Regions from separate parts of the Limosilactobacillus urinaemulieris genome, predicted to be linked through region 2. Evidence: predicted binding sites of a transcription regulator. Region 2 holds the regulator's gene; each other region holds the start of a gene.

Region 1 (3,289 bases), on a different contig from region 2:
TAAAGCCTTTTCGGTTGATGATTTCGTAAGCCTTGTGACGTACGTCATCTTCAATCTTTAGCAATTCATCATTGCTGATGCCTTGTTCTTCACAGATTTGAAGAAGTGGCTTACCACCAACTGTTGCACTGGAGTATGCAGCAAATTCTGAATCACCGTGTTCTGCCATCACATTAGCACTAATATCAAGTGGACTAACACCCAACTTCTTTGCTAAAGCAATACGTAAACGTGCTGAATCAAGTGAAGTACCGGATGAGATAACCCGGTTAGCAGGTAATCCTGAAATCTTCTGAACTGCATAGGTTAAAACATCAACTGGGTTTGTTGCAAGTAAAAGAATTCCGTCGAAACCGGTGGCCATAATACTCTTCGTAATTTGCTTCATGATTTCAAGGTTCTTTCCAACTAAGTCAAGGCGAGTTTCACCTGGCTTTTGAGCAGCCCCAGCACAAATTACAACTAGGTCTGCGTCTGCACAAGCATCGTAATCAGCTTGATAAACTTGCTTCGGGGCAGTGAAAACAGTTGCGTCTTCTAAATCGAGGGCGTCACCTTCAGCTTGTTCCTTTGACAGGTTAACAATTGCTAATTCTTCAGCCAACCCTTGTTGAACTAATGCATAAGCATAAGCTGAACCAACTTGTCCGTCACCAACAAGAACAACTTTTTGATGATTTTTTGACATAATTCAGTTTCTCCTTAATGATAAATTAAATTACATGAATAAGTGGGCGTAGATTGGAACCAAGATATCCATTGCTAATGAAATAATCAGAACAGAAACACCGGCCATGGCACCTTGAACTTCACCAAGTGAAAGAGCCTTAACGGAACCAACGGTGTGCCCTGCAGAACCTAAACCTAAACCAGTAGCAACGGCTGAAATCTTCTTCAAACCAAGAACCTTAATAAGGAATTCGGCCAAAGCGTAGATAACAACGGCGTTAAGGATACATGCCATTGCAGTAACGGCTGGAACACCATGAACACCAGCAGCAATTGGCATGGCAACAGCAGTAGTTGCGGCTTGTGGCAACATTGATGCAGTTGAAGCGGCAGAAAGACCGAATAACTTACATACAAGGTTGATAAGGAACAATGAAATAAATCCACCAACGAAGCAGATTACGATAATATCGAACCAGTACTTCTTGAAAATGTTGTTAACACGGTAAACTGGAATAGCGAAGGCCATAGTAGCTGGGTTCAAGAACCAGAAAATCATGTTACCACCAGGAAGGTAGAACTTCTTGTAAACAGCAGCGGTAGTGGAACCAGTGCCCTTAGCCCAAATTGCTAAGACAACGATACCAAGTACCATCCCAACAAGTAATGGGTTAAAAAGGAAGAATCCATTACTAATCTTTGTTAACCACATACCAATTAGGTAAACAATCAATGAAATGAAGATACCAGTAAATGGTAATGCTAGATTTGTAACAATCGTATTAGCCATAATTATTGTGCCTCCCTAGTCTTCTTTAGTACCAGTGATCTTGTGGTGAATGCTCATAACAAGGGCACCAACGTAGGCAATAACAACAAGAATGATAATCGTAGCAATGATAATTACGATAACATCTTGAAGTCCTTCCTTCTTCATGATGTCAAGGTGAGCAGCTAATTGGATACCTGATGGAACGAACAGGAATGCAATTAGTCCGATCATAAAGTCACCAAACTTAGCAACTTGGTGAAGCTTAACAATATGAGTAGCCAACAGAATGTAAAGCAATACCATACCAATTAAAGGAGTTGGTACAACAAAGCTCTTTGGAAAAAGATCAGAGATCAATTGAGAAACAAATAAAATAGCAGCAAAGATTCCCATTTGAACATAAATGTTGGAATCCTTAGGTTGTTTGTCCTTTTCCATAACTTATTCCCTCCCACAGAAATAAAAATAAATTTTGTTCGGTACCGTTTTCACAGCGCCTCTTCAGTTATTTAATTTACACTTTTTTTACCATTTGTGTTGAATTTCACACTTAAATAGCCATATTTGAGGATGAAATGCCCTAACCAGCAGATGAAATGCCCTCAAGATTGTTAATTTATTTACAATTAATTACTATTCAACCGATCTTTAACCATTAATTCTTTGTTAATCTTTTTCTAAATTACTGTTATATCGGCAGTTTTACTATCTTTCATCTACTTTGTACATTACTGATCGAATGATTAACTAGAAACGGGGCACGAAAAACAAAATGTTTTTCTGCCCCGTTTATTATCTTTTTAATATTCCAAAATGATTAACGCATAATCGCAGGAATTTAATTTGTTAACTATACCCCTAACGCCTTCTTAGTAGTAGCAACAAATGACCGGCTCACAGGAATTTTGCTCCCATCATCAAGGGTTAATTCGTAAGTATGATTGAAGCTTGGTTGTAATTCATGAACCTTATTAAGATTAACAACAAAGCTCCGGTGAACACGAATAAACCGGTTAGGGTCTAACAAATTAATGATACTATTGAGAGTTTGCTTACTGACGATTTCCTGATCTTCAGTATGAACAACAGCTTTTCCTGCTTGTGCTTGAATATAAAGAATATTTCGCTTCTGAATAACAATTGTTCGTTCATCATTAGTTAGTGAAATTCGTGGATTCTTCTGTTGAACGGTCACTCCATGACTGCCATTCTGGTTATCCATTAGCCTAACAACTCGTTTAACTGCGTCATTAATTCGCTCTGCCTCAAAGGGTTTTAATACATAATCGATTGCGTCCGCCTCAAAGGCATCCAATGCATACTGGTCATAAGCAGTAGCAAAAACAATGTAGGGACAATTTTCCTTTTTCTTCAAGCCCTTGGCAAATGCCATTCCACTACCATCATCCAACTGAATATCCAAGAAGATTAAATCTGGTCGATTGTTTTTCACTTCTTCTCGAGCAGATTTAATTCCATCAGCCTCATTTATTTCGTCAATCAGGTCATTTTGTTCTAATAGATAACTAAGCTCGTCACGTGCTAATGGTTCATCATCCACAATTAAGACTTTCATTTACTTGTCCTCCCTTTTTGGTAAATGGAATGGAGATACTAACTGTTGTCCCCTGACTACTACTGGTAAAGTGAAGGCCGCTTTTCTTATCATACAATCCGATTAATCGCTGGTTCAAATTATGCAATGCAGTCCCTGAACCATGCTCAGATGGGACTGCCTGTTGGCCAAGACGCTTGATCAAGTCTGGTGAGATTCCCTGACCATTATCTTTAACCATAATTATTAACCGATCCTCTTGCTGGTAGACATCAACGGTTACGTAATTACCG
Region 2 (3,289 bases):
CAAATCCTGGAGCCTTAACAGCAACAACGTTAAAGGTTCCCCGAATCTTGTTCAAAACAAGGGTTGGCAGTGCTTCACCAGTAATGTCATCAGCGATAATTAAGAGTGAACGACCTTCTTGAACAACTGATTGGAGAAGTGGCAAAATGTCTTGAATATTGCTAATCTTCTTGTCAGTAATCAAAATGTATGGGTTATCCAAATCAGCTTCCATCTTATCATTGTCGGTAACCATGTATTGTGACATGTAACCGCGATCGAAGCTCATCCCTTCAACAACGTCAACGCTGGTTTCAACACCACGAGAATCTTCAATAGTGATAACACCATCGTTACCAACCTTTTCCATTGCATCGGCAATCAACTTACCAACTTCTGGGTTAGCAGCTGAAATTGAAGCGATTTGTGCAATGTCGTCCTTGGTCTTAACGTCATGGGACATCTTCTTTAATGCTTCAACAGCAGCTTCAGTAGCCTTGTCAATTCCCCGACGAATACCAACTGGGTTAGCACCAGAAGTAACGTTCTTCATTCCGGCATTAACAATTGCTTGGGTCAAAACAGTAGCAGTGGTAGTACCGTCACCAGCAATGTCATTGGTCTTGGAAGCTACTTCAGAAACAAGCTTAGCACCCATGTTTTCAAAATGATTTTCTAATTCGATGCTCTTAGCGATTGTAACACCATCATTAGTAATGGTTGGTGTGCCATAGCTTTGTTCAAGGACAACGTTCCGTCCCTTTGGTCCCATAGTGGTCTTAACTGTGTCAGCTAATTTATCAACACCGCGAAGCATTGAGCTCCGTGCATCTTCAGAAAACTTAATTTCTTTTGCCATTTTTTTATTCACCTCATATTAATATTAATGCTGTCATCAACTAAACCCTAGCTACTTATTCAACAATAGCAACAAGGTCCTTTTCATGAACAACGAGGTACTTTTCGCCGTCGTATTCAACTTCATTTCCGGCATACTTATCAAAGAGGACGCGATCGCCTTCCTTAACAACTGGTGCTAACTTTTCTCCATTATCTAAAGTCCGTCCAGCACCAACAGCAATTACCTTTCCTGTAGTAGGCTTTTCCTTAACGTTAGAAGCAAGAACAATGCCACCAACAGTCTTTTCTTCTTCTGTTTCTGCTTTAAGAAGAACGCGATCTCCTAATGGTTTTAACACGTTAATCCCTCCATTTTGATAAATTCCATACTCAAATTAGCACTCTCATGTACCAAGTGCTAATTACATTTTCTACTATACCATTTTTAGAGTTGATTGCAACCAATATGCTCTTCAGACGATGCTAACTAAAAAGTCGTCGGTAATTACATCTAGCGTAACTACCGACGATTCTATAATTTAGATTGTTTTCTCATCATGATTATTTTCAGCATAATTCTTGATGAAGTAGATTAACGTTTGGAGTTCATTAGTTAAGTCAATATTTTGCACTTGAACATTCTTTGGAACCGAGAGACGAACTGGCGTAAAGTTCAAAATCCCTTTTACCCCAACGCTAACTAATTGATCCGCAACCTTTTGAGAAGTTGAGCTTGGAACAGTTAAAATCACGGCATCGATCTGCTGTTCCTTAATTTGCTTTTGCATCTCACTTGCTGGGTAAATTGGGATCCCGCTCTTTACAGTATTTGCTAATTCCGGCTTAGTATCGAACGCTGCACTAATCCGCAAGTTAGTATCTTGATGGAAATTATAGTTAAGGAGCGCACTTCCTAATGAGCCGACACCAACAAGGGCCACGTTAGTAAGGGTATCCTGATTTAGGATTCCCTTGAAGAAGTTCAACAGGCTCTCAACATCATAACCATAGCCCCGCTTTCCCAATTCACCAAAATAAGAAAAGTCACGACGGATGGTTGCGGAATCAACCTGAACCGCTTCTGAAAGCTCCGTCGATGAAACTCGTCGCTTATTTGCACTCAATAGTACACTAAGGTAACGGTAATAAATTGGTAAACGTTTTGCCGTTGCCTTAGGAATTTTCTTGGTAACCATTCTTTATTATTCCTCCTACGATTTTTATGTTATTCAACATTAGTGAGCTTAAAATCTTTACTCAATTTTGCTAGTTTGTGAAATCCAATTCTCTTATTATTCTAGCAACAAACTCTCCTATTGTGAACACTCAAACAAAATTATTTTTAAAAAATTTTTCATTTGCTTAATCGTTAACGTAATTTGTAGGTTAAACTTTGTGAAATCAAGGTCAACCAGCGTATAATGGAAAAGTACATCTTTTGAAGAACGAGGTAAACAAAATGATTCTTTTGCAAGCCAATAATGTAATGCGTCGCTTTGGCGCGGATGTCCTCTTTCATGACATCAATCTCCAAATTCAAGAACATGGACGAACTGCCCTTGTCGGTCGTAATGGTGCCGGAAAAACGACCCTATTAAAAATGATTGCCGGAATCACTAGTCCTGATGAAGGGACAATTTCTAAGAGCAAGAACCTGACTATCGGTTACCTAGCCCAGGATCAAGGATTGGACAGCCAAAATAGTATCTGGGCTGAGCTTGACCTAGTGTTTGCTCCCCTCCATAAAATGGAAAAGCAAATTCACCAGTTGGAAGACCAATTAGCTTCACTCGATCCAACAACGAAAGAATTTCAACTAACTACGGAAAAATATTCCCAACTCCAATCCGCTTTCAAGAAACAGGGTGGTTTTGAGTACGAGTCGCGAATGCGGGGAATCTTAAAAGGATTTGGATTTGAAGAGGCTGATTACCAAACCGCGATTAATTCCTTATCTGGGGGACAAAAGACAAAGCTGGCTCTTGCTAAGATCCTTCTGCAGTCTCCTGACCTTTTGATCCTAGATGAACCAACAAACCACTTAGATATGAACGTCCTTGCATGGTTAGAAGATTATCTAAAAAGCTACCAAGGCGCACTCCTTGTTGTTTCTCACGACCGGTACTTCCTTGACCGAGTTGTTTCCGATATTTATGATCTCGATAACCATACATTGCGGCATTATACCGGTAATTACACCCAATTTATGCAACACAAGCAGGAATGGCTTACCGCTGAATGGAAGCACTATGAACAGCAACAAAAGAAGATTGCGAAGCTTGAAGACTTTGTCAATCGCAACATTGTTCGGGCATCAACCACAAAACGTGCTCAAGCGCGCCGGAAACAATTAGAAAAAATGGAACGGCTGGATCGTCCCGAGACTGACGATCGGTCAATCCACTTTCATTTTCACAGTGATAAGGATAGCGGTAATGAAGTCCTGGACGTTGATCACGCAGTTGTTGGT
Region 3 (3,289 bases), on a different contig from region 2:
CTACTTATTATTAATACCGGTAATTATTTTGGGAGTGCTTCTTTGGAGTCCACAAAAAAATGTGAACGCCAGTCAGGTTGATAGGAAAACCAAGGTAGAATTACAGACATACCTTCATGATCACCATATCAATGGAATTATCCTAGTTAATGGGAAGCGAGATCAACCATTAGTCTTAAAAAATAAAATTACAGCTAACCCAGCACAGGTTGTTACTCCTAATGCTCTATTTCCAATTGGTTCGTTACAAAAATTGATAACAGGGGTTGCGATATACCAGCTCGTTCAAAGGGGAGAGTTGAAGTGGGAGACACCACTAAGTAAATATTATCCCCAAATCCAAGGGAGCAACCAAATAACGTTACAACAGTTAATGACCCATACAAGTGGTTTGCAAAATGATGGTGCGTTGCCGAAGAAAACTTTAAATAATGAAAAAAGTCAGGAACGTTTCTCCCTTCATCATTTTAAGAATACAGCCAGTCATGATTGGAATTATCAGGATATTGATTTTGAGGTATTAGGTGCTATTATTCGCCAGCGAACACATGATAAATATGCTCGTTTTATAAAAAAGACGGTTTTAAAGTCAGCAAATCACCATCAGCTAAAAATGGTGTATCAGGTAAAGCCACGTCAAGTATTGCAAACTATGCAGCCGGGTGTGACTTGGCAGATACTATCACAAACTGCTTCGTCAGAAATTGGTGCTGGTGATTTATTGCTTTCACCATTAAACTATTGGAAATTTATTTACCACGACGTAATCGGTAAACCAAAACTTATTAAGAACTTTGCTAACCAACCAAAGAGCCAGCGTGAAGCTTATTTTGGTGGCGTTTATTTTCAAGGAACAGTTATTCGGGCTAATGGTAGTGAGCCAGGATATAATTGCTGTTTTTTTGCGGATTATAAAACTAAACGAACGTTGATGCTATTTACTAATAATATTGATTATCAAACTCTTCGCCAAACTGCTGAAGACCTTTATGAAATTTACTATGGTGAACAAATTCAGTCATAGTGCATAAAATTTATTTGCTAAAACACTCACAATTGGTATTGATTAGGTGATGCTAGCTTCAGTAAATTAATAAGAAACTAATGGATATTGGTCTGTTGATTTTCTGTTTATTTATTCACAAAAGCGCTTTAAAAACCAAAATGAATTTGTTATTATATTTTGTGTAAATGATAACAAGTTCAAAGGAGATTTTAGATTATGAAAGCTGCTGTTATTAACGATCCAGTAGATGGTTACGTTACTGTTAAGGATGTTCAACTTCGGGATCTTAAACCTGGTGAAGCCCTAGTTGACATGGAATATTGTGGTCTTTGTCACACTGACTTGCACGTTGCTGCTGGTGATTTTGGTAAGAAGCCAGGACGGATTATTGGTCACGAAGGTGTTGGTCGTGTATCTAAAGTTGCTCCTGGTGTTACTTCCTTAAAGGTTGGGGATCGGGTATCAATTGCTTGGTTCTTCAAGGGTTGTGGACACTGTGAATACTGCCTCACTGGTCGTGAAACACTTTGTCGGAACGTTTTGAATGCTGGTTACACTGCTGATGGTGCAATGGCTCAACAATGTATCGTTCCTGCTGATTATGCTGTTAAGGTTCCAGAAGGTCTTGACCCAGTTGAAGCTACTTCATTAACTTGTGCCGGTGTTACTATGTACAAGGCATTGAAGGTTGCTGACATCAAGCCAGGTCAATGGGTATCTATTGTTGGTGCTGGTGGTCTTGGTAACTTGGGTATTCAATTTGCCCACAATGTTTTCGGCGCTCACGTTATTGCCGTTGATGGTAACCCTGAAAAACTTGAAGCTGCTAAGGAAAACGGTGCTGAAATTGTTATTAACCGTCACGATGGCGATGTTGATAAGCAAATCCAAGAAAAGGTTGGCGGTGTCCACGCTGCTGTTGTAACTGCTGTTTCAGCTTCAGCATTTGACCAAGCCGTTGATTCACTTCGTCCAGATGGTAAGTTGGTTGCCGTTGCTCTTCCACAAGGTGACATGAAGCTTAACATTGCTAAGACTGTTCTTGACGGGATTATCGTTGCTGGTTCATTAGTTGGTACTCGTCAAGACTTGGCTGAATGTTTCCAATTTGGTGCTGAAGGCAAGGTTCACCCAATTGTTAAGACTCGGAAGTTAAGCGAAATCAATGACATGATCCAAGAATTAAAGGATAACAAGGTTGTTGGTCGGAACGTTGTTGACTTCAGCTTAGAAGATTAATCTATAAAATATCCCCTTTTTGAAATTTAGCGAGAGAGGCTGAGAACTAACTCAGTCTCTTTGCTATTTTAAAGATAGTTAATATAACAGCGCAGTAGCCATCTTTCTTACAGACTAGTTTCGCGTCGGCGGAGGTGGGACAACGAACTAGGCAAGTTAGTTCTATCCCACTATCAAACATAAATAAGCTCCTAGAGTAAGGTGAAGCCAAACTCTGGGGGCTTTATATGTTATGTGTTATTTGCTTTTTATCTCAGCAATGGAAAGTATGTCACAGCCTTTTTCTTAAATGATTTGCTGATGCTTATTCTTTTAGTGAGATAGTTTTCTGGTCCCTGAATTAATATTGTGGTAAAATTTGGTCAAGATTAGTCAAGAAATTTGGAGGTGATGGGATGGAAGAGAAAAGTATTTCTGACATTATTGAGGAGTATTTGAAACAAATCCTTGGTGAGTCATCTCAAATTGAAATTCGTCGTTCGGAAATTGCCAATCATTTTGATGTTGTTCCGTCACAAATTAATTATGTAATTAAAACCCGATTTACTATTCAGCATGGATACCTAGTGCAAAGTAAACGTGGTGGTGGCGGCTATATTCGAATTGAGCGCGTTAATTTACTTGATAATGTTGATGTGTTAAACTCACTAATCCAAGCAATTGGGGATTCAATTAGTGAGCGTGATGCTTATGACATTATTCGAACGCTTTATGATGAAAAAGTGCTGACAAGGCGAGAGGGGGACTTAATGTTAGTTGCCTTGTCAAAGCAAACCCTAAATGTGAATGATTGTAATGTTGAAGCTCGGTTAAGAGCAAGAATTTTAATTTCAATGCTTAATCGTTTACGGTATGAGAGCTAGGAGGAAAGCAGTTAATGGATAATATGTTTACACCAAGTGCCAAACACGTCTTGGCACTCGCCCATGAACAAGCAAAGTACTTTAAGCACCAAGCCGTTGGTACTGAACACTTATTACTCGCGTTGGCAATTGAACGGGAGGGAATTGCTAGCAAAATTTTTGAGCAATTCTCCATTACTAG

The links. Region 2 encodes Rex, which represses fermentation and respiration genes when NADH is low (regulators of the CRP and FNR family bind a similar motif). Its sites were predicted from a motif close to TTGTGAANTANTTCACAA; they were not measured.
Region 1: MR181_RS08030 (CidA/LrgA family protein) is a predicted target of Rex. The motif match lies at 2,050-2,067, and genes of this name have one in related genera.
Region 3: adhP (alcohol dehydrogenase AdhP) is a predicted target of Rex. The motif match lies at 1,184-1,201, and genes of this name have one in related genera.

Annotation. Positions count from the first base shown of each region.
Region 1 is NZ_CAKOBX010000011.1:26,241-29,529, forward strand. Features, by position in the region: gene MR181_RS08020 (L-lactate dehydrogenase) at 1-688, opposite strand, end outside; gene MR181_RS08025 (LrgB family protein) at 719-1,459, opposite strand; gene MR181_RS08030 (CidA/LrgA family protein) at 1,475-1,879, opposite strand; gene MR181_RS08035 (LytR/AlgR family response regulator transcription factor) at 2,292-3,017, opposite strand; gene MR181_RS08040 (sensor histidine kinase) at 2,995-3,289, opposite strand, start outside.
Region 2 is NZ_CAKOBX010000001.1:228,047-231,335, forward strand. Features, by position in the region: gene groL (chaperonin GroEL) at 1-838, opposite strand, end outside; gene groES (co-chaperone GroES) at 894-1,178, opposite strand; gene MR181_RS01035 (redox-sensing transcriptional repressor Rex) at 1,359-2,015, opposite strand; gene MR181_RS01040 (ABC-F family ATP-binding cassette domain-containing protein) at 2,279-3,289, shown strand, end outside.
Region 3 is NZ_CAKOBX010000002.1:176,214-179,502, reverse strand. Features, by position in the region: gene MR181_RS02265 (serine hydrolase domain-containing protein) at 1-1,024, shown strand, start outside; gene adhP (alcohol dehydrogenase AdhP) at 1,223-2,245, shown strand; gene MR181_RS02255 (CtsR family transcriptional regulator) at 2,641-3,108, shown strand; gene MR181_RS02250 (ATP-dependent Clp protease ATP-binding subunit) at 3,123-3,289, shown strand, end outside.